2 regions of the Streptomyces sp. NPDC044704 genome follow, and region 1 is predicted to be linked to the other one. Evidence: riboswitches for the same ligand, from Rfam matches in the RefSeq annotation. Region 1 holds a riboswitch; the other holds the start of a gene.
What was found. Region 1 has a riboswitch for ZMP and ZTP ahead of AC07B0_RS09650 (serine hydroxymethyltransferase). Riboswitches for the same ligand answer to the same signal wherever they lie in the genome.
Positions count from the first base shown of each region.

Region 1 (13,250 bases):
TCCCACGGCCGCCGCCGGGGCGTGGAGCGGATCGTCACCACGCCGGGCGGCGAGCGGTGGGCCCTGCTCGCGGCCGGTCCGGCCACCGACGCCGAGACCGTACGGGCGCACCTGACGGCGGCCCTGGAGTCCTTCCGGCCGGAGTGAACGGGGTCCGCCGCCTCAGCCCTGCTTGTACTGGCCCGGGGTGTAGTGCCCCGGGACGCTACGGGTGGTGACGCCGATCCGGTTCCAGACGTTGATCGTCGCGATCACGGCGATCAGCTGGGCCAGCTCGGCCTCCTCGAAGTGCGCGGCGGCCTTCGCGTACACCTCGTCCGGCACGAAGCCGTCCGTCAGGACGGTGACGGCCTCGGTCAGTTCGATCGCCGCCAGCTCCTTCTCCGTGTAGAAGTGCCGCGATTCCTCCCAGGCGGTGAGCTGCACGATGCGCTCGACGCTCTCGCCCGCCGCGAGGGCGTCCTTGGTGTGCATGTCGAGGCAGAAGGCGCAGTGGTTGACCTGCGAGGCGCGGATCTTGACCAGCTCGACGAGCGCCGGGTCCAGGCCCTTCTTGGCGGCGATCTCCAGGCCGATGACGGCCTTGTAGAACTCGGGGGCCAGCTTGGCCATCTGCATGCGGGGGGCGTGTTCGGCGGCCGGTGCGGTGGTGTGGGTGTGGTTGCTCATGCCTCCACCGTAAGGAGCGGGCGGCCCGCCGGTATGGTCCACATCCATGACCGGATCCTGGGCCACTTTCGGCGCCGACCTGCACCTCGACCTCTCGGCGGGCCGCGGCCTGCGCGCCGCGCTCACCGAGGCGCTGCGGGAGTCCGCGCGCAGCGGACGGCTCGCGCCCGGCACCCGCCTGCCGTCCTCCCGGAGCTTCGCGGCCGACCTCGGGATCGCCCGCAACACGGTCGCGGAGGCGTACGCCGAACTCGTCGCCGAGGGCTGGCTGACGGCCCGGCAGGGCTCCGGTACCCGGGTCGCCGAGCGGGCCCGGCCGCGCCGGGCGGCCGCCGCCGCCCGCGTACGCCGCCCCGCGCGCCGGGGGCCCGCGTACAGCCTGCTGCCCGGCTCGCCGGACCTCGCGGGTTTCCCCCGTGCGGCCTGGCTCGCGGCGGCCCGGCGGGCGCTGACCGACGCCCCGAACGAGGCCTTCGGCTACGCGGTGGACCCCCGCGGCCGGGTGGAGCTGCGCGAGGCGCTCGCCGGCTACCTGGCGCGGGCGCGCGGGGTCTACGCGGACCCCGACCGGATCGTGCTGTGCGCCGGCTTCGCGCACGCCCTGATGCTGCTGGGCCGGGTGCTGCGGGAGCGGCGGGTGCGGGAGGTGGCGGTGGAGGGGTACGGCCTGGACCTCCACCGCGAGCTGCTGACCGGGGCCGGTCTCGGGACGCGGCCGCTGTGGCTGGACGGGGCCGGGGCCCGCACCACGGACCTGCCCGGGTTCGGGTCCCGGACCGGCGCCGTGCTCCTCACCCCCGCGCACCAGTTCCCGACCGGCGCCGCCCTCACCCCCGGCCGGCGGGCGGCGGCGGTGGACTGGGCGCGGACGACCGGCGGGCTGATCCTGGAGGACGACTACGACGGGGAGTTCCGCTACGACCGCCAGCCCGTCGGGGCGCTCCAGGGCCTCGACCCGGACCGGGTGGTCTACCTGGGCACGGCCAGCAAGTCCCTCTCCCCGGCGCTGCGGATGGGCTGGATGGTGGTCCCGCCGGACCTGCTGGACGAGGTACTGGCGGCCAAGGGCCGCACCGACTGGACCTCCAGCGCCCTGGAGCAGCTGACGCTGGCGCGGTTCGTCACCTCGGGGGCCTACGACCGGCACGTGCGCGGCATGCGGCTGCGCTACCGGCGCCGCCGGGACGAGCTGGTGGCCGCCCTGGCCGGAAAGGTCCCCGTCTCCGGCATCGCGGCCGGGCTGCACGCCGTACTGGACCTCCCGGAGGGGACGGAGCGCTCGCTGGTGCAGGCCGCGGCCTGGCAGGACCTGGCCCTGGAGGGGCTCGCGGGCTACCGGCACCCGGACTCCGCCATGCCCGCACGGGAGGCGCTGGTGGTGGGGTACGGCACCCCCTCCGACAGCGCCTGGGCCCCCGCGCTCGCGGCGCTGGTGGCGGCCCTGCCCTGAGCCCGGCGGTCAGTGGATGACGCTGAAGCTGCGCCAGGGCAGGCTGTCGGGGGCGGTGACGTTCGAGAGGGTGGTGGCGACGTAGATGCCGCCCTCCGGGTCCAGCTCCTTGCAGTCCGGCGTCCGGTACAGCACGACGTCGACGAGGGTGTTGTTGTGGACGTGGGTGGCGCCGTGCGGCACGTTGATGCGGTGGCAGCCCTTGACCGGGGTGTTGCTGTAGGTCACTTCGAGCGGCGAGTCGTGGCCGCGGAAGGTGAGGGTGCCGACCGTGCTCCGGCCGAGGCCCGAGCAGGCGGTGGCGGTGAGCAGCAGCGCTGCCGCCCCGGTGATGACGCCGATGCGCCGGAGGTGGGACATGGCACGGGTCCTCGTCTGTGCGGTGGTGGCTGTCCTTGCCCGCAGCCTGCCCCGGCCGGACGCGGGCGGCATCCGTTGCGCGGCCGGCCGGATGAACGGGGCCGGATGCGCCCGGCGGGGCGCCCCCTACGCCGGAGCCCCGGGCTCCGGCGCCGGCGGTTCGCCGAAGCGGGAGAGGGTGAGCGCGCCCGCCACCGCCACGGCGAAGCCGAGGACCGCCAGCCAGGCCAGCCCCTCGCGGGTCCGGTCGCCCAGCCAGGCCACCCCCACCAGCGCCGGGCCGACCGTCTCGCCCAGCACCAGGCCGGCGGTCGCCGCCGTCACCGAGCCCCGCTGGAGCGCGGAGGTGAGCAGCAGGAACCCGGCGGCCCCGCCCAGCAGCAGGGCGTAGAGCGCCGGGTTCGCCAACTCGCCCGGCTCGAAGGAGTCGATGAGCCGGACCGCGACCTCCACCACCCCGAAACCCGTCCCCGCCGCCAGCCCCAGCACCAGTGCGCGCGAGCCGTCCGGCAGCCGCCCCGCCGCCGCCCCCACCAGGAGGACGAGCCCGGCCGCGACCAGCAGCCCCCACCCCAGCGCCGCCGGCCCGGTGCCCGACCCCTCCTCCCCGGAAGCCAGCCCCAGCATCAGCAGCCCCGCGCACACCACGGCCACCGCGCCCCACTCCCGCCCCGACAGCCGTACGTGCAGCAGCCGCGCCGCCACCACGGCCGTCACCGCCAGGCTGGAGGCCATCGCCGCGCCCACCGCGTAGATCGGGATGTGCCGCAGGGCCACGATCTGGAGCACGAAACCGGCCCCGTCCAGGCACAGCCCCACCACGTACCGCCACTGCCGGACCGCCCGCAGGAACAGCGCGGTGTCCACGCCGGACCCCGTCCCCGGCGCCGTCGACCGGGCCGCCACCGCCTGGAGGACCGACGCCGTACCGAAGCAGACCGCCGCACCCAGGGCGCAAATCATCCCAATCAGCACGAAGCGACTCTAGGTCACCACCGTGACAAGGGTGTGACGGCGGCCGGATTCCATCCCCCCGCGCCCCCGCTCTACTCTGTCGGCAGCCGTCGGCAGCACACGCCACACAGGGGGAGCGAAATTCACATGGACACCAGCAACACCAACCGGCGCCGGATGCGGTCGGGCGGGGTCGCCCTGGGCGGCGTGGGACTGCTCGCCGCCAGCCTCGTGGCCTGCGGAAGCTCCGACGAGCCCGACCGGCGCTGCGCGTCCCGCTCCACGCTGGAGCACCTGAACAGCAAGGAGTGCAAGAGCGGCGGCCACGGCTCGTACTACTACGGCGGCTACGTCAGCTCCGGCAAGGTCGCCGGCGGCAGCTTCGACAAGTCGGCGGTCACCCGCGGCGGCATCGGCGGCCACAGCGGCTCCGGCTCCAGCGGCGGCTGATCCCGTGGAGCGCCACACCATCGAACCCCGCCCCGACTGGCAGAAGACCGTCGAGGAACAGGGCCTGATCTACCCCCTCACCCGCTTCCCCGACGACTCCCTGCGCCCCTACTGGGACGAGAGCGCGTACTACTCCTTCACGCTCCCGGAGGTCGAGGCGCTGGAGGGGGTCGTCGAGGAACTGCACGCCATGTGCCTGGCCGCGGCCGCGCACATCGTCGAACAGGACCGCTTCGCGGACCTCGGGATCACCGACCCGAAGCTGGTCACGCTCATCACCGAGTCCTGGCGCAGGCGCGCCGAGCAGCCCTCCCTCTACGGCCGCTTCGACCTGCGCTACGACGGGTCCGGCAGCCCCGCCAAACTGCTGGAGTACAACGCCGACACGCCGACCTCCCTGGTGGAGGCGGCGAGCCCGCAGTGGTTCTGGATGGAGGAGCGCTTCCCCGGCGCCGACCAGTGGAACTCCCTCCACGAGCGCCTCGTCGACGCCTGGCGCCGCCAGGCCGAACTGCTGCCGCCCGGTCCGCTGCACTTCGCGCACTCCGAGACGGACGAGCTGGGCGAGGACCTGATGACGGTCGCCTACCTCCAGGAGACCGCCCAGCAGGCCGGGATCGAGACCCACCACCTGTCGGTGGAGCAGATCGGCTGGGACAGCCTGTCCGGCCGGTTCGTGGACGAGAAGCTCCGCTTCATCCGCGCCTGCTTCAAGCTCTACCCGTGGGAATGGCTGGCCACCGACGAGTTCGGGCCGCAGGTGCTCGGCACCTACGACCAGGGCGGCGGCTCCGGCACCACCGTGTGGATCGAGCCGGTGTGGAAGATGCTGCTCGCCAACAAGGCGCTGCTGGCGGTCCTGTGGGAGCTGTTCCCCGAGCACCCGAACCTGCTCCCCGCCTACCTCGACGGCCCGCGCGAACTCGCCGGAGCGGACTCCACCGGCTACGTGGCCAAGCCGCTGCTGGGCCGCGAGGGCGCCGGGGTCACGCTCCACGAGGCGGGCGAGGACGGCGAGCCGTTCGTCCCGGCCGAGGGGGAGACGTACGTCTTCCAGGCCCTGGCACCCCTGCCCGACTTCGACGGCAACCGCGTCGTCCTCGGCGCGTGGGTCGTCGAGGAGGAGGCGGCCGGGCTCGGCATCCGGGAATCGGCGGGGCCGGTCACGGACGAGTACGCCCGCTTCCTGCCCCACGTCATCCTCTGACCGTTCCGTCCGTCAGCCGGCGAGGACGGTCCTGAGCTGGTCCAGCCCCCAGTCCAGGTCCTCCTTGGAGATCACCAGCGGCGGTGCGATGCGGATCGTGGAGCCGTGGGTGTCCTTCACCAGGACGCCGAGCTCCATCAGCCTCTCGGAGATCTCCCGGCCCGTCCCGCGGGCCGGGTCGATGTCCACGCCGGCCCACAGACCGCGCCCGCGCACGGCGGTCACCGCACCGGCGCCGACCAGCAGGTTCAGCTCGCGGTGCAGGTGGTCGCCGAGTTCGGCGGCCCGCTGCTGGTACTCGCCCGAGCGCAGCATCGCCACCACCTCCAGGGCGACCGCGCAGGCGAGCGGGTTCCCGCCGAAGGTGGACCCGTGCTCGCCGGGCCGGAACACCCCGAGGACGTCCCGGTCGGCCACCACCGCGGACACCGGTACGACACCGCCGCCGAGCGCCTTGCCCAGGATGTACACGTCGGGGACGACCCCCTCGTGCTCGCAGGCGAAGGTCTTCCCGGTCCGCCCGAGGCCCGACTGGATCTCGTCCGCCATGAACAGGACGTTCCGCTCGCGCGTCAGTTCCCGTACGCCGGTCAGGTATCCGGCCGGCGGCACCAGCACCCCCGCCTCGCCCTGGATGGGCTCCAGCAGTACGGCGACCGTGTTCTCGGTGACGGCGTGGGCCAGCGCGGTGAGGTCCCCGTACGGGACGATCTCGAAGCCGGGGGTGTAGGGGCCGAAGTGGTCGCGGGCGTCGTGGTCCGTGGAGAAGGACACGATGGTGGTGGTCCGGCCGTGGAAGTTGTCGGCGGCGACCACGATCTTGGCGTGGCCGTCCGGGACGCCCTTGACCTCGTAGCCCCACTTGCGGGCGGTCTTCACCGCCGTCTCCACGGCCTCCGCGCCCGTGTTCATGGGCAGCACCATCTCCTTGCCGCACAGCGCCGCGAGCTCCGTACAGAAGTCGGCGAAGCGGTCGTGGTGGAAGGCGCGGGAGGTGAGGGTGACCCGCTCCAGCTGGTCCCGGGCGGCATCGATCAGACGCCGGTTGCCGTGGCCGAAGTTGAGGGCCGAGTAGCCGGCGAGCATGTCCAGGAACCTGCGGCCCTCGACGTCGGTCATCCACGCCCCCTCGGCCGACGCGACGACGACGGGCAGGGGGTGGTAGTTGTGCGCGCTGTGCGCGTCGGCGGAGCGGATGGCATCAGCTGTTGTCGACACGGGGTCTCCGATCGTCCGTCAAGTCCTGTGACGAGGGTGGCGTCACTGTGCATCCTCGCTCGCGGGGCGGGAGGAGAAACCTTTCGCGCGGCGCGCCCGCTAAGGTGGGCGGTACGCACGGCGACTGGCGCACGGAGAACCGACTCCGGGGGAGTCGTGCGCGCACGACCGCACACAGGGCCGCTCGCCTGGGCCTCGCGGGGACGAACCGACATCGACCCCGGAGGACCCGCCATGACCGCGCGCCGCCATCCCGCCCTTTTCGCGACCGACCCCGAACTGGCGTCCTTCGTCGCGGCGGAAGAAGTGCTGCAGGCCGAGACCCTGCGCCTGATCCCCAGCGAGAACTACGTGTCCGCCGCCGTGCTCGAAGCCTCCGGCACGGTGCTCCAGAACAAGTACAGCGAGGGCTACCCGGGCCGCCGCTACTACGAGGGCCAGCAGAACGTCGACCGCGTCGAGGCCCTGGCGATCGAGCGGGCGAAGGGCCTGTTCGGGGTCGGCCACGCCAACGTCCAGCCGTACTCCGGCTCCCCCGCCAACCTCGCCGTCTACCTCGCCTTCGCGAAGCCCGGCGACACGGTGATGGGCATGGCCCTGCCGATGGGCGGGCACCTCACCCACGGCTGGGGCGTCTCGGCGACGGGCTCCTGGTTCCGGGGCGTGCAGTACGGCGTCTCCGCCGGTACCGGCCGCATCGACTACGACGCCGTGCGCGAGCAGGCCCTCGCCGAACGACCGAAGATCATCTTCTGTGGCGGTACGGCCCTGCCGCGCACGATCGACTTCGAGGCCTTCGCCTCGATCGCGAAGGAAGCCGGCTCGGTCCTCGTCGCCGACGTGGCCCACATCGCGGGCCTGATCGCGGGCGGGGCGCACCCCTCCCCGGCGGACCACGTCGACGTGATCTCCACGACCACCCACAAGACCCTGCGCGGTCCGCGCGGCGCGATGCTGATGTGCCGCGAGGAGCACGCGAAGGCCATCGACAAGGCGGTCTTCCCCGGTCTCCAGGGCGGCCCGCACAACCAGACCACGGCGGGCATCGCGGTGGCCCTGCACGAGGCCGCGCAGCCCTCCTTCACCGCGTACGCGCACGCGGTGGTGGCCAACGCGAAGGCGCTCGCCGCCGAACTGCTGGCCCGGGGCTTCGACCTGGTGTCGGGCGGCACCGACAACCACCTGATCCTGATGGACCTGACCTCGCGCGGGGTCCCCGGCAAGGTCGCGGCCAAGGCGCTGGACCGCGCGGGCATCGTCGTGAACTACAACACGGTCCCGTTCGACCCGCGCAAGCCGTTCGACCCGTCGGGCATCCGCATCGGCACCCCGTCGCTGACCTCGCGCGGCCTGTCGGCGGAGCACATGCCGCTGGTCGCGGACTGGATCTCCCGGTCGGTCGACGCCGCCGCCAAGGGCGACGAGGCGGCCCTCGCCGCCGTCCGCGCCGAGGTCGGCGACCTCATGGCGGCCTTCCCGGCCCCGGGCCTCCCGCTGTCGTAACTCGGGCCGTCACCCGGCCGGCCTCGCCGCCGCGGGGCCCGGGCAGCGGTACCGCCCGGGCCCCGCGGTAAGCGGTCGCTCGACCGGGGCAAGATCAGGCCGCCCCGCTACCGTCCGGTACCCGTGCGGGGTACGGCCGGTGCCGGGGTCCACCGGCAGGGTTCCGGCCAGCGGCGGGCACGGGCCCGCCCCCGCACCTGAGAGAATGGGGCCATGGCTTCTGATCGTCCTCGCGCGCTCTCCGGTATCCAGCCCACCTCCGGTTCGTTCCACCTCGGGAACTACCTCGGAGCCATCCGCCAGTACGTCGCCCTGCAGGAGACGCACGACGCCTTCTACATGGTGGTCGACCTCCACGCGATCACCATGCCGCAGGATCCGAAGGACCTCCGCGCGAACACCCGCCTCTCCGCCGCCCAGCTCCTCGCGGCCGGCCTGGACCCCGAGCGGTGCACGCTCTTCATCCAGAGCCACGTGCCCGAGCACGCCCAGCTCGGCTGGGTCATGAACTGCATCACCGGCTTCGGCGAGGCCAGCCGGATGACCCAGTTCAAGGACAAGTCCGCCAAGGGCGGCGTCAACAACGCCACCGTCGGCCTGTTCACGTACCCGATCCTCCAGGTCGCCGACATCCTGCTCTACCAGGCGAACGCCGTCCCGGTCGGCGAGGACCAGCGCCAGCACATCGAGCTGACCCGCGACCTGGCCGAGCGCTTCAACACGCGCTTCGGCCAGACGTTCACCCTCCCCGCGGCGCACATCGTCAAGGAGGTCGCGAAGATCTACGACCTCCAGGACCCGACGATCAAGATGTCGAAGTCGGCGTCCTCCCCCAAGGGCCTGATCAACCTCCTCGACGAGCCCAAGGTCACCGAGAAGAAGATCAAGAGCGCCGTCACGGACACCGAGGCGGAGATCCGCTTCGACACCGAGAAGAAGCCCGGCGTCAGCAACCTGCTCACCATCTACTCCACCCTCACGGGCGAGACGATCGCCGAGCTGGAGGCCAAGTACGAGGGCAAGGGCTACGGCGCGCTGAAGACCGACCTGGCCGGCGTGATGGTCGACTTCGTCACACCCTTCAAGCAGCGCACCCAGGAGTACCTGGACGACCCGGAGACCCTGGATTCCCTGCTGGCCAAGGGTGCGGAGAAGGCCCGCGCGGTCGCCGCCGAGACCCTCGCGCAGACGTACGACCGCCTCGGTTTCCTGCCCGCGAAGCACTGACGGACCGAGGCCCCTGGCGGTCGGGGGGGTGCTGCCGCCACACTGAGCGGCAGCACCACCGCCGCCCGGCAACCGCGCACACAGACACACGGAGGAGACAGACGTGGGGACCGTAACGCTCGGCGTTTCGATCGCGGTCCCGGAGCCTTACGGCAGCCGGCTCCAGGAGCTGCGCGCGGGCTTCGGGGACGTCGCCGCGCACGGCATTCCCACGCACGTCACCCTCGTACCGCCCACCGAGGTGGACACGGACCGGCTGCCGCAGATCCGGGCCCACCTGGCCGAGGTCGCGCTGTCCTCCCGTCCCTTCGCGATGCGGCTCGCGGGGACGGGTACCTTCCGTCCCCTCTCGCCGGTCGTCTTCGTCCAGCTCGCCGAGGGCGCCCCGGGCTGCACCCGGCTCCAGGGCCGCGTCCGTGATCCCGAGGGCCCGATCAACCGGGAGCTGGCGTTCCCGTACCACCCGCACGTCACGGTCGCCCACGGGATCTCCGAGGAGGCGATGGACCGGGCCTTCGCCGAGCTCGCCGACTACGCCGCCGAGTGGCTGTGCGAGGGCTTCGCGCTCTACGAGCAGGGCTCGGACGGAGTCTGGCGCAAACTGCGCGAGTACCCGTTCGGCAGCGGTCCGACGGGCGTCCCCGCACAGTCCGGGTCACCCGCCGCCACGGCCGCCGAGGCATCGGCGCGGCGCTCCTGACGCAGCGGGCGCAGGGCCTGGAAGGCGCGGAACCTGAGCCTTCGCAGGACCAGGATGTGGAACGGACGGGCCGTCGGGCGAAAAGTCACAATCGACGACCGTAGTACCCGAAACCGGCAATCCCGGCTATTTGCGGCAGCTCAATTACGGTGGCCCCATGGACTGGCTGACGAAACTCCCGGTGATCGGGCCGCTGGCGTCCGCCGCCATGCGGACGCATGCGTGGCGTTCCTACGAGCGGCTCGACCGGGTGCACTGGACCCGGCTGGCGGCCGCCATCACCTTCATCAGTTTCCTCGCGCTCTTCCCGCTGATCACCGTCGCGGCCGCCGTGGGCGCCGCCCTGCTCAGCCAGGAGCAGCTCGACCGGTTGCAGAAGAACCTCTCCGACCAGGTCCCCGGCATCTCCGACCAGCTCGACATCAACGGGCTCGTCGCGAACGCCGCCACGATCGGTCTCGTCGCTGGCGCCCTGCTGCTCTTCACGGGGATCGGCTGGATCGGCTCGATGCGGGACTGCCTGCGCGCGGTGTGGGACAGGGACGACGAGGACGAGGGCAACCCCTTCGCCCGCAAGGGAAAGGACGCCCTCGTCCTGCTCGGCCTCGGCGGCGCCGGCATCGCCTCGGCCGCGGCGTCGATCATCGGGTCCAGCGCGGTCGGCAAGTCCGGCGAGGCGCTCGGCCTGTCCTCCGCGGGCGCGGGCGGGGCGGTGCTGCGGTCCGCGGCCTTCCTGGTGGGCGTGGTGGCGGCCTTCCTGCTGCTGCTCTACGTCCTGACCCTGCTGCCCGGGGTCGAACCCCCGCGCGGCCGCCTGATCCAGGCGGCCCTGATCGGCGCGGCGGGCTTCGAGCTGCTGAAGCTGCTGCTCAGCGGCTACATGCGGGAGGTCGCGGGCAAGAGCATGTACGGGGCCTTCGGCGTGCCGATCGCCCTGCTGCTGTGGATCAACTTCATGGCCAAGCTGCTGCTGTTCTGCTCCGCCTGGACCGCGACCCGCGACGACGCCGACGGCGACGGCGACGGCGCGCAGGACCCGGAGCCCGGTGACGGGCCGGAAGCCGGGTCCGGGCCGGACGCGGAACCCCGGCCGGACCCGGCGCCCGCACCACGGCCCGCCTGACGCCCCGACCGCCGGGCCGCCCGACCGCCTCACCGCCGGGCCGCCTCACCGCCGACCGCCCGGCCGGCGGGCCCGGCTCCGGCCGGGTGGCTCAGGCGTCCAGGCCGCCCTGGCTGCCCGGGCCCCGGCGGCCGCGCGGCCAACGCCGGTTGACCACGAACGCCCCGCCGGCCAGGACGGCCAGCGCCCCGCCCGCGATGCCCATCGCCGTGCCGATGCCGCTGCTGCCCGAGTCGTCGCCGCCCGCCGTCGGGCTGTTCTCGTGCGACTGGGCGGGGGAGCCGTACGAGGTGGTGTCCGCGCTCTTCGGCGGCACCAGCTCGCCCACCGGCCGGACCTTCCCGGCCGCCGCGAAGCCCCAGTCGAAGAGCGCGGCGGTCTCCTCGTACACCGAGTTGGCCCCGCCGGTGTCCGGGTTCATGACCGTGACCAGCAGCTTCTTCGACCCCTGCTGGGCGGCGCCAGTGAAGGTGGATCCGGCCATGGTGGTGTTGCCGTTCTTCACCCCGGCGATGCCCTTGTAGGGGCTGATGCCGCCCGCGCCCGTCATCAGCCGGTTGGTGTTCTGGATCTCGAAGAAGTCGCGGGGCTTGCCTTCCTCCTGGAGGCCGGGGAACTTCGCCGTCACCGTGCCGCAGTACTCCCGGAAGTCCTCCTTCTGGAGGCCGGAGCGGGCGATGAGGGTGAGGTCGTAGGCGCTCGACACCTGCTCGGGGGCGTCGTAGCCGTCCGGCGACACCACGTGGGTGTCCAGCGCCTGGAGCTCCTCGGCGTGCGCCTGCATGTCCCTGACGGTCTTGTCGATGCCGCCGTTCATGGCCGAAAGCACGTGCACGGCGTCGTTGCCGGACTTCAGGAACACCCCGAGCCACAGGTCGTGGACCGTGTACTCGTGGTCCTCCTTCACCCCGACGAGGCTGCTGCCCGGGCCGACCCCGGACATCTCCTCGTCGGTGACCTTGTGGACCTTGTCCTTGGGCAGGCCCGGCAGCACCGTGTCCGCGAACAGCATCTTCATGGTCGAGGCCGGGGGCAGCCGCCAGTGGGCGTTGTGGGCCGCCAGGACCTCCCCGGTCTCGGCGTCGGCGACGATCCAGGAACGCCCGGTGATGTTCGCCGGCAGGGCGGGCGCGCCGGGCAGCAGGTTCACCTGGGTGCCCGGCTGGCCGAGCGAGGCACCGCCGACGCTGGACATCGCCGCGGGGGGCGCGGGAGCCGCCTTGGCCCTGGGCGGCTGTCCCTTCCCGTCGGCGGCCGGCGGCGGGGGTTCCGGGTCGGCGTGGGCGGGCGGCGCCAGCATCGCGGGAACCAGCAGCGCGGCGGAAAGGACCGTCAGCGCGGTCTTCTTGGCAGACACGCAGGTGAAAGTACATCCTGATGGGCTGTCCGCCGTCGTGGACCGGCCAACCCGCCGCAACCACCGCCGGGACAGCCCACCCCGGCGCGTCCGTCCTGGGTACCGATCCGATACTGGGGTCATGAAACTCAGCCGCACCTCCTCCTGGTTCCTGCTCGCCTTCGGAGTGTGGAGCTGGTTCATCTGGGTGTCCTTCGTCCGGAACCTGTGGAAGAACGCCAGCGGCCTGTCCTTCGACACGGCCGGTGACCCTACGGGGTACTTCTGGGTCCACTTTCTCCTTGCGGTGACGTCCTTTCTCCTGGGGACGGCCGTTGGTGTGATCGGGTTGCGTGGCGTGCTGGCTCTGCGTCGGGAATCACGATGACCGTATTTGTCTTTGTTCTGATCGCTCTGGCGGTCCTGACGCTGCTGGTGTTCGTTCACCGCTGGCTCTGGATCCGGCTGTTCCGCGACACGACGCGGCCGGGCAGCCCGGTCCGCCGCGCGGGCACCGTCGCCGCCTTCCTGCTGCCGGTGCTGGCGCTGGCCGCCCTCACGGCGGGCCGCGCGGGCGCGCCCTTCTGGCTCCAGCGGACCGTCGCCTGGCCGGGCTTCATGTGGCTGGCGGTGCTGCTGTACCTGACGCTGGCCATGCTGGTCGCCGAGGTGGTCCGCCGCGTGTGGCTGCGCCGCCCGGCCCGCACGCCCCTGGCAGCCGGAGCCGGACGGGGCTCCGCCCCGCACGAGCCGGAGCCGCTGGTCCGCGAGGAGGCGGGCCCGGGCGACTCCGGCCGCGGCGACTCCGGCCACGCGGGTGACGCCGGCGCGGCCGGCGCGGGTCCCGGGGACCTGGCCACGGCCGCGGCCCCCGTGGCGCAGGGCGGCCCGGGCGAGGGACCCGAGGGGGTCACCCGCCGGCTGTTCGTGGCGCGGACCCTCGGCGGCGCGGCCCTGGTCGCCACCGCCGCCACCGTCGGCACCGGAACGTACGGGGTGCTGCGCGGGCCGCGCGTGAAGCGGGTCCAGGTCCCCCTGGCCCGGCTGCCGCGC
Region 1 is NZ_JBWKGY010000003.1:457,423-470,672, reverse strand. It holds gene AC07B0_RS09690 (hypothetical protein) at 1-147, shown strand, start outside; gene AC07B0_RS09685 (carboxymuconolactone decarboxylase family protein) at 163-669, opposite strand; gene pdxR (MocR-like pyridoxine biosynthesis transcription factor PdxR) at 716-2,119, shown strand; gene AC07B0_RS09675 (hypothetical protein) at 2,129-2,479, opposite strand; gene AC07B0_RS09670 (DMT family transporter) at 2,606-3,442, opposite strand; gene AC07B0_RS09665 (hypothetical protein) at 3,581-3,883, shown strand; gene AC07B0_RS09660 (glutathionylspermidine synthase family protein) at 3,888-5,090, shown strand; gene rocD (ornithine--oxo-acid transaminase) at 5,103-6,308, opposite strand; ZMP/ZTP riboswitch at 6,419-6,509, shown strand; gene AC07B0_RS09650 (serine hydroxymethyltransferase) at 6,543-7,811, shown strand; gene trpS (tryptophan--tRNA ligase) at 8,025-9,038, shown strand; gene AC07B0_RS09640 (2'-5' RNA ligase family protein) at 9,142-9,738, shown strand; gene AC07B0_RS09635 (YhjD/YihY/BrkB family envelope integrity protein) at 9,896-10,861, shown strand; gene AC07B0_RS09630 (D-alanyl-D-alanine carboxypeptidase family protein) at 10,953-12,161, opposite strand; gene AC07B0_RS09625 (SCO4848 family membrane protein) at 12,340-12,585, shown strand; gene AC07B0_RS09620 (metallophosphoesterase) at 12,582-13,250, shown strand, end outside.

Region 2 (9,441 bases), on a different contig from region 1:
GGGGCGCACGAGCTGGGCTTCCCGATCGTCAACGTCCAGTCCGACCCCCGGGTGCCCGTACCCGGCCGTACGGCGACGATCGTCCCGATCGAGAACGGGCAGTGGCAGGCCACCCTTTCCGGCACCCGCGGCGGCCGGCCCACCAACGACCCCGACGCGTTCGTCCCGTTCGCCAAGGGCGTCCGGCATCCGATCGTCGGGGAGCTCCTCGAAGGCCGCGCGCCGCTGGGCGACGTCGCCGTCACCCAGGGCACCGCCGGCCGGCGGATCCACTACGAGAAGGCGGACCTGCCCGACGGCTTCTTCGCCGTCGGCGACTCGGTGGCCACCTTCAACCCGCTCTACGGGCAGGGCATGACGGTCGCCGCCCAGGGACTGCTCGCCGTACGCGCCCTGCTGCGCAATGGCGGACTCGCCCGGCCCGGCTTCGGGAACGCCGCCCAGCGCGCGCTCGCCCCGCCGGTCGCCACCGCCTGGGAGCTCGCCGCCTCGCAGGACATCAGGTATCCCGGGGCGACCGGTACGCGGCCCCGGCCGGGCGCGGGACTCCTCGACGCGTACGTGAGCCGGCTCGTGACCGGGGCCACCACGCAGGAACCGCTCACCGCGGCGTTCCTTGAGGTCATCACCATGACCAGCCCGCCCACCCACTGGCTGCGGCCCGACATCGTCCGGCGGGTGCTGCGGGCCTCCCCGCGGGGCGCCCTCAAGGCGCCGCCGCTGACCGCCGCCGAGCGCGCCGTCGCCGGGCTCGTCGGAGCCGCCGGAGCGGGCGGGGGGCGCGAGCTGGGGGCGGACCCCGCCGGACGCGCCCGGTGAGGGAGGACTTCGTCCTGTACGTGGCGGGCTCGGTGATGGTCCTGGCCCTGCTGATCAAGGCCCCGGCGCTGCGCCGGAACTGGGACCAGCCGCTGATGCGGGCCGTGTGCGCGCTGCTGGTCGTCGGCTGCCTGCTGACGTTCCTGGCCGCGCCGCCTTCCCTGGCCGCGGTCAACGAGATCACCGGCGTCGTCAACTTCGCCGCCCCGCTCGTGTACAGCGTCCTCACCGCGTTCTCGGGGGCTTCGGTCGTGCTGATCCTGCACTGGGCCGGGGGTCCGCCCGCCGGCGTCCGGCGGGCGACGCGGGTGACGGTGGGGGCGTTCGGCGCCGTGAGCGCGCTGATCGTGACCCTGTTCGTGATCGGGGACGCGCCGGTGGAACGGCTGCGGGACCTGGACACGTACTACGCGAACACGCCCTGGCTGCGCGAGATGATCGTCCTCTACCTGGTGTCGCACACCGTGGGCAGTACGGCGCTGAGCGTGCTGTGCCTCAAGTGGACCCTGCGCGTCGATCCCGCGCTGCGGTCGCTGCGCTCGGGGCTGGCGCTGCTCATGCTCGGCGGGCTCATGGACCTCGGGTACCTCGCGGCGAAGTGGGCCGCGGTGGGCGCCCGCTGGGCCGGGCACGACTGGGACGTCCTGTCCACGTACGTGGCCCCGCCGCTGGCCTCCGCGGCGGCGCTGCTGGTGGGGTCGGGGTTCCTCGTGCCGATGCTCGGCGGGTCGGCGCTGTGGCGGGACTACAGCCAGTACCGGCGGCTGCGCCCGCTGTGGAAGGCGCTGCGCGGGTTCGCCGCCCGCAGCGTGACGACGGTGCCGCTGACCTGGTGGTCGCCGATCGGGATCCGGCTGATCCACCGCGAGTCGGTCATCGACGACGGGCTGCTGGCCCTGGCCGGCTGGTTCGACCCCGGGGTGCGGTCACTCGCGTACGGGGCCGCGCGCGCCCAGGGCCTCGACGAACGGGCCGCCGCCGTCGTGGCGGACGCCGCCATGCTCGCCGCCGCCTGCCGGCACCGGGCGGCCGCCGAGCGGGCGGGCACCGAAGGCCCCCCGGCCGTCTCCGGCCCGGACGGCCCGGACGGCCCGGCCCCCCACGGGCTCGGCGGGCAGCCCCTGGCCCCGCTGGCCCGCGCGTTCCGCACCTCCCCGGTCGTCGCCGCGGCCCGCCGTACGGCTGCGGCAGGCGCTGTCGCCTGAGCGGTGGCCCCGGGCCGCGCGACGCCCCGGACCGAGGGGTCCGGGGCGTCGCGTGCGGAAGGCGGAAGGGGTCAGAGTTCCGCGAGGTCCAGTCCGGCCTGCGCGGCGGCGGCCCGGACGGTCTGCTCCAGCAGCACGGCGATGGTCATGGGGCCGACGCCGCCGGGCACGGGGGTGATCAGGGAGGCGCGGGCGGCGGCCGACTCGAAGTGGACGTCGCCGACGTTGCCCTCGTTGTAGCCGGCGTCCAGGACGACGGCGCCGGGCTTGATGTCCTCGCCGCGGATGAACTCGGCCTTGCCGACGGCGGCCACGAGCACGTCCGCCTGGCGCACGATCGAGGGCAGGTCGACGGTGCGGGAGTGACAGTAGGTGACCGTGGCGTTGCGCTCCAGCAGGAGCATGCCGGCGGGCTTGCCGAGGATGGCGCTGCGGCCGACGACGACGGCGTGCTTGCCGGTGAGGTCGACGTCGTAGGCCTCCAGCAGGCGCATGATGCCGCCGGGGGTGCAGGAGACGAAGCCGGGCAGGCCGAAGCCCATGGCGGCGAAGGAGTGCATGGTGACCCCGTCGACGTCCTTGCCCGGGGCGATGGCCTCGAAGGCGGCGCGCTCGTCGATGTGGTGCGGGACGGGGTGCTGGAGCAGGATGCCGCTGATCTGCGGGTCCTCGGAGAGCTCGGTGAGGGCGGCCACCAGCTCCTCGGTGGTGGTCGTGGCCGGCAGCTCCACGTGGCGGGAGGTGATCCCGGCCTTGGCGCAACGGTTCTGCTTCATGCGTACGTACGTCACGGACGCGGGGTCCTCGCCGACCAGGACGGTCGCGAGGCAGGGTGCGGTGCCGGTGCGCTCGGTGAGCGCGGCCGCGTGGGCGGCGGTCTGCTCCGAGATGCGGCGGGCGAGGGCGGTGCCGTCCATCAGCTGGGCGGTGGCAGTCGTCACGGGGTCTCCTGAACGTCGCTGCGGATCGCGGATCGCCCAGGCGCGCGGCAGTCGACGTACGGGGTACGCCGGGCCGCTCCCCGGTGGTGATCCACCCGAACGCCAGTCACGGCCCGCCGACCACTGTAGTCGACATATCCGGTGGTTCACCGGGGCCCGAGCTGGGACGATCGAGACATGACGCGTACTTTCGACCATCTCGTCGCCGAGGCCGAATCCGTTTCCGTCGACGGCTGGGACTTCTCCTGGCTCGACGGCCGCGCCACCGAGCAGCGCCCCTCGTGGGGCTACCAGCGGCTCCTGGGCGAGCGTCTGGCCCGGGTGCGTTCCGCGCTGGACATCCAGACCGGCGGGGGCGAGGTGCTCGCCGGGTCCGGACCGCTGCCGCCGCTGACGGTGGCCACCGAGTCCTGGCCGCCGAACATCCTGAAGGCGACACGGCTGCTGCACCCGCTGGGCGCGGTGGTGGTCGCGGACGCCGACGAGCCGCCGCTGCCCTTCGGTGACGAGGCCTTCGAGCTGGTCGCCAGCCGGCATCCGGTGACCATCTGGTGGGACGAGATCGCCCGGGTGCTGGAACCGGGCGGCACCTACCTGTCCCAGCAGGTCGGCCCGGCGAGCGTCTTCGAGCTCGTCGAGTACTTCCTCGGCCCCCAGCCGGAGGAGGTGCGGCGCGGCCGGCACCCCGACGACGCGGTCGCCGACGCCACGAAAGCGGGCCTGGAGGTGGTCGATCTGCGCTCCGAACGACTGCGGACGGAGTTCCATGACATCGGAGCCGTGATCTACTTTCTACGGAAGGTGATCTGGATGGTGCCCGGCTTCACGGTCGGGCAGTACCGGGACCGGCTGCGCGAGCTCCACGAACGGATCGAACGCGAGGGCCCGTTCGTCGCGCACACCGCCCGCTTCCTCATCGAAGCCCGCAAAAAGGGCTGAGATGAGGCCTTGCGGGAAGCGGTCGCGAGGCGGACGGATCTCCGCCGGATCGGTTGCGCGGCCACAGCGTGGCGCAGGTCACTCAATTCAGCGCGTAACGAATCGACTCGGGCATGCGATGAACCGACAGGTGTCCTCGCGCGGCCCGGAATACAGACCCCCCTCGGGTCTGTTTCCCGAGTTCGCGCGATGATGTCCCGCTCACCCCTTATCTGTTCGCAACGAGAGGCTCCTTGTGTCGCTCAGCCCGTCCCGTACGTTCCCTCCGGAGATCGCCGAATCGGAGGCCCTCGTCGCGCTCGTCGAGCGCGGCCGCGAGCAGGGTCACATCAACGGTGACGATGTGCGCCAGGCCTTCGAGGCCGGCCGCATCCCGGTGGACCAGTGGAAGCGGGTCCTGCGCAGCCTGAACCAGGTCCTGGACGAGGAGGGCGTCGCCCTCCACGTCAGCGCCGCCCCCGCCACCAAGGCTCCCGCGAAGAAGCCCCGCAAGGCGGCCGCGGCCCCCGCCCGCACCGTGACCAAGAAGGCGGCCGCCGCGCCGCGCCCCATCGGCGCGCGCAAGACGGCCGCCCCGGCCACCGCCGCGGCGATATCCGCATCGCCGGCCGGCGCCGAGGACGAGGTGACGGCCGAGGCCGCCGCCGAGCCCAAGAAGCGCACGGTCAAGAAGACCGCCGTCAAGAAGGCCACGGCGACCAAGAAGACCGCCGCCACGAAGAAGGCCGGTGCCAAGGACTCCGACGAGGGCGAGACCCCCGCCGTCGAGGGCGAGGACTGGGCGGCCGAGGACCTCGCCGACGAGGCCGAGGAGGAGGCGCCCAAGACGGGCGGCACCCAGGGCTTCGTCCTGTCCGACGACGACGAGGACGACGCCCCGGCGCAGACGGTCATGGTGGCCGGTGCCACCGCCGACCCCGTCAAGGACTACCTGAAGCTGATCGGCAAGGTGCCGCTCCTCAACGCCGAGCAGGAGGTCGAGCTCGCCAAGCGCATCGAGGCGGGCCTGTTCTCCGAGTACAAGCTCGAAGAGGAGGAGGACCACAAGCCCGCGTTCAAGCGCGAGCTGGAGATCCTCGTCGAGGACGGCCGCCGCGCCAAGAACCACCTGCTGGAGGCCAACCTCCGTCTCGTGGTCTCCCTGGCCAAGCGCTACACCGGCCGCGGCATGCTCTTCCTGGACCTGATCCAGGAGGGCAACGTCGGTCTGATCCGCGCGGTGGAGAAGTTCGACTACACCAAGGGCTTCAAGTTCTCCACGTACGCCACCTGGTGGATCCGGCAGGCGATCACGCGTGCCATGGCCGACCAGTCGCGCACGATCCGCATCCCCGTGCACATGGTCGAGATCATCAACAAGCTCGCCCGCGTGCAGCGCCAGATGCTCCAGGACCTGGGCCGCGAGCCCACCCCGGAGGAGCTGGGCAAGGAACTCGACATGACCCCCGAGAAGGTCATCGAGGTCCAGAAGTACGGCCGCGAGCCGATCTCCCTGCACACCCCCCTGGGTGAGGAGGGCGACAGCGAGTTCGGTGACCTCATCGAGGACTCCGAGGCGGTCGTGCCGGCCGACGCGGTGTCGTTCACCTTCCTCCAGGAGCAGCTCCAGTCCATCCTGGGCACGCTCTCGGAGCGCGAGGCGGGCGTGGTCTCCATGCGGTACGGCCTCAACGACGGCCAGCCGAAGACCCTGGACGAGATCGGCCGCGTGTACGGGGTCACCCGTGAGCGCATCCGTCAGATCGAGTCCAAGACCATGTCGAAGCTGCGCCACCCGTCGCGTTCGCAGGTGCTGCGCGACTACCTCGACTAAACCCTCGGGGTCCTCAGGCGAGCCGGAACACCGGCCCCCTGGGGGTGAACGGCAGGGAGGCACCCTGCGGAACCAGATAGGCGTGCTCGCGCCGGATCCGCAGGGTGTCGCACCACCCGTCCGTGATCACCAGCACCGGTGCGCCGGGCGGGAAGTCCTCCGCCCGCAGCAGCAGGTCGATGCCCGGCTGGAGCACCGTGCCGCCCCGGCCGCGCACCCGTACCCGGCCCGCGATCTCGGTCGGGGGCAGATAGCCCGCGTCGTACGGCGCCGCGTCGCAGAACACGACGCGGGCGGCCGGTACGTCGCGGGCTTCCGCGTACGAGGCGATCGCGCCCAGCGCCTTGCCGAGCAGGGCGGTGTCCATGGAGCCCGAGGTGTCGAGCACCACCCCGAAGGTGCAGCGGGCGATCTCCTCGGGCGGGAAGTGGCGGCCCGCGCGGGGGATGTCCGGGGTCGACGCCTGGCGGCGCGCCGGGCGCGCGTAGGAACGTACGGGCTCCGGCCGGGGAACGTACTCGTCGAACCAGCGGGCGAGCCGCGCGTCCCAGGGCACCGGCGGGTGGGCCAGGGCGCGGATCTCCTCGACCAGGCCGGCGGGCAGCAGTCCGCGGTCCCCGTGCGCGTGCAGGTCGAAGCCCTGGACCAGGCCGCGCCGGTAGAACTCGTCCAGGTCCGTGTACGGCACGCTCGCCGGGTGGGACAGGGGCTCGCCCAGGATGTCCCCGACGCCCTTGCCGCGCAGGGTGGCGAGCCGGCGGCCGCGGCGCAGGCCGGTGGCGATGAGGTCGTAGACCTCCTCGACGGACAGGCCGCTCAGGGCGGGATCGTGCAGCAGTCCGTCGGGCATGTCCCCGACGTCCATCTCGACGAGCCAGCCGTTGACCACGTAGTCGGCGGCGACGTTGTGCAGGTACGGGTCGCGGGCGCCGCGGCGCTCTCCGTGGCGCAGGGCGGCGTGCAGCATCTCGTGGGCCAGGACGAACCGCCACTCGCCGTCGGTGAGGGTGCGCAGCGGGTTGACGTAGATCTCCCCGGCGCTCGCGCTGACGGCGGCGACGGCGATGCCGTTCGCGCGGGCCACCTCGGCGTCCGCGACGATCGTCAGGCCCCCGGCGAGCCCGCCGAGCAGCGGGTACGAGGAGACGAACCAGTTCAGGGCCCGGTCCCAGGGGTGCTGGCGCAGGCGCTCGCCGGTGGCCCGGTCGCGGCGGCCTCCGGCGACGTCCATGGCGGCGGAGACGCTGCGGGTCAGGGCGTGCGCGAAGGCGGTCTCCCAGTCCGGGACGGCCGTGTTCCAGGAGTTCCAGGCCACGAGGAGCTGGTCGGGGCCGTCCCCGGCGGTGCCGCACTGCTCGTACGCGGCGGGGATGCCGTCGCGGCGCCAGCGGGCGGCCAGGGCGTCCTCGTCGCCGCCGGGGTAGCCGGCGGGCAGGTGGTCGGGGGCCCGGCCGGCCGGGAAGGTCAGCAGGAAGCGGTTGACGACGGCGCAGCGGGCGGCGAGGTCGAAGCGGTCGGGCCGGGGCCGGTCCGGGTCCTCGGCGGCCGGGACGTGGCCGAAGCCGAGGTGGAGGAAGGCGTGGGCGAGGGCCCAGGCCCACTCGGCCGGTTCGGCGCGCCGGGTGGGGTGGACGTGGACGGTGCCGTTGGAGTCCACCGCGGCCAGACCCGAGGCGGGGGTGTCCGGGCACTTCGCCGGGCGGCAGATCCTGGCTTCGACGGCGGCGAGCGCGGGGTTGCGCTTGACCAGGGCGAGTCCCTCGGCGAAGGCCCGGTCGGCGGGGTCGGGCCCGGCTTCCTTCCGGGCGCGGCCGCGCGCGGCGCTCATCGGCGGGCCTCGACCAGGCGGGGCATGTCACGGGCCGCCTCGACGAGGAACCAGGACGGCAGGACGGGCAGGCCGTCGGCGTCGTCGGCGATGACGGTCTGGGCGACCTCGACGGAGATCTCGGCGAGCTGCACGAGCAGTGACTTGGCCCGGTGGGAGATCTGCCGGACGGCGGGCGAGACGTGTTCCTTGCGGGCCGGGAGTTCCTTGACGAGGCGGCCGCGGAAGGCGTCGGCGAGGTAGTAGAGCAGGTCGCGGTCGGCGAGGCGGGTGGGCCAGGAGGCCTCGCCCTTGAAGATCGCCTCGATGCCGAAGGAGTGCCGGACGATCTTGGCGTAGCCGCAGAAGGAGACGGCGTGCGCCGGGGTGAGGGTGCCGTGGGCCACGACCTTGAGGGTCTCCTCGTCCAGTCCGGTCCCGAAGGAGTGCAGGGCGTCCGAGAGCATGTGCCAGGAACGCGGCGTGGAGAACGGCTCCTCGGTCTTCGGCGGCTGCGACCAGAGGTGGTCAGGGCGGTCGGTGAGGTAGTCGGTGATCCAGGGGTGGATGCCGTGCTCGCCGGCCCAGACCAGCCAGTCCTGTGCGGAGGCCCGCAGGTGGACGTGGGTGAGGCGGTTGACGAGGGCGGAGGCGATGGGCCGGGCGAGGGCGTTGTCGGTGGCGCGGTTGCCCGCGCCGATGACGATGGAGCCGGCGGGCAGCTCGTAGGAGCCGATGCGCCGGTCGAGGATCAGCGAGTAGAAGGCCTTCTGGACGTCGGGGCTCGCTGCGTTGAGTTCGTCGAGGAAGAGGCAGTACGGCTCGTCGCGGGCGATGGCCTCCGGCGGGCAGAACACGGAGCGGCCGTCGCGGATCTGGGGGACGCCGATCAGGTCCTCGGGGGCGAGCTGGGTACCGAGGAGGCTGACGCACTCCAGGCCCAGCGAGTCGGCGAACTTCCGCACGAGCGAGGACTTGCCGATGCCCGGCGCCCCCCAGAGGAACACCGGCCGTACGGTGGCGAGGCCGAGGAGGAGTTCGGGGATCTGGGCGGGGGTGACGGTGGCGGCTGCCTGCACGGGTGCGGTCGTCCTTCGGGGCCGGGGGCTGTGGTGCGCCCAGTGTGTGCGCACCGCGGCCCCCGGAGCACCCGGTTTTCCCGCGTCGACGGTTCCTAGCCGGCGGCTCCGCGCTGGCGGCGGGCGGCCATGAGGGCGTAGAGGAGGACGCCGGCGAAGAGGAACAGGACGCCCTGGTAGACGGCGGCGTAGCCGGAGCCGGCGACGAGCCACATGGAGAAGCCGAAGGCGAGGCAGGCGAGGGCGGCGTCGCGGACCAGGCGGCCGCGGTGGACCCGCTCGGACCGGCCGGAGAGGAGGAAGAAGATCTGCGCGGCGGTGGACAGCAGGTAGGGAACGGTCGCGGTGAAGGTGGTGACGAGGACCAGGACCTCGAAGACGCCCTCGGATCCGGCGGTGTAGTTGTAGACGGTCAGCCCGGAGGCCAGGACGACAGTGACGAGGACGCCGGCCACGGGGACCCCGCGCCGCTTGGTCGCGAAGACCTTCGGGAAGAGCCCGTCCCGGGCGGCCGCGTACGGGGTCTGCGCGCTGAGCAGGGTCCAGCCGTTGAGCGCGCCGACCATCGAGACCACCGCGGCGCAGGCGACGAGCGTGCCGCCCCAGGTGCCGCCGAACATGGCGTTGACGGCGTCGGTGAAGGGGGCTTCGGAGGAGACCAGCCGGTCGTGGGCGACCAGCCCGAACACGGCGAGGGTGCCGAGCAGGTAGACGGTGGCGGCGCCCGCGGTGCCGAGGACGGTGGCGCGGCCGACGTTGCGGGCCGGGTCGCGGACCTCGCCGGCGCTGACGGCGGCGGACTCGACGCCCAGGTAGCTGAAGAGCAGGATCGCGGCGG
Region 2 is NZ_JBWKGY010000014.1:16,384-25,824, forward strand. It holds gene AC07B0_RS28465 (NAD(P)/FAD-dependent oxidoreductase) at 1-819, shown strand, start outside; gene AC07B0_RS28470 (MAB_1171c family putative transporter) at 816-2,024, shown strand; gene AC07B0_RS28475 (bifunctional 5,10-methylenetetrahydrofolate dehydrogenase/5,10-methenyltetrahydrofolate cyclohydrolase) at 2,096-2,941, opposite strand; ZMP/ZTP riboswitch at 2,993-3,085, opposite strand; gene AC07B0_RS28480 (methyltransferase domain-containing protein) at 3,143-3,904, shown strand; gene AC07B0_RS28485 (RNA polymerase sigma factor) at 4,140-5,717, shown strand; gene AC07B0_RS28490 (vWA domain-containing protein) at 5,731-7,545, opposite strand; gene AC07B0_RS28495 (ATP-binding protein) at 7,542-8,603, opposite strand; gene AC07B0_RS28500 (amino acid permease) at 8,699-9,441, opposite strand, start outside.
Region 2: another riboswitch for ZMP and ZTP. It lies ahead of AC07B0_RS28475 (bifunctional 5,10-methylenetetrahydrofolate dehydrogenase/5,10-methenyltetrahydrofolate cyclohydrolase); the one in region 1 lies ahead of AC07B0_RS09650 (serine hydroxymethyltransferase).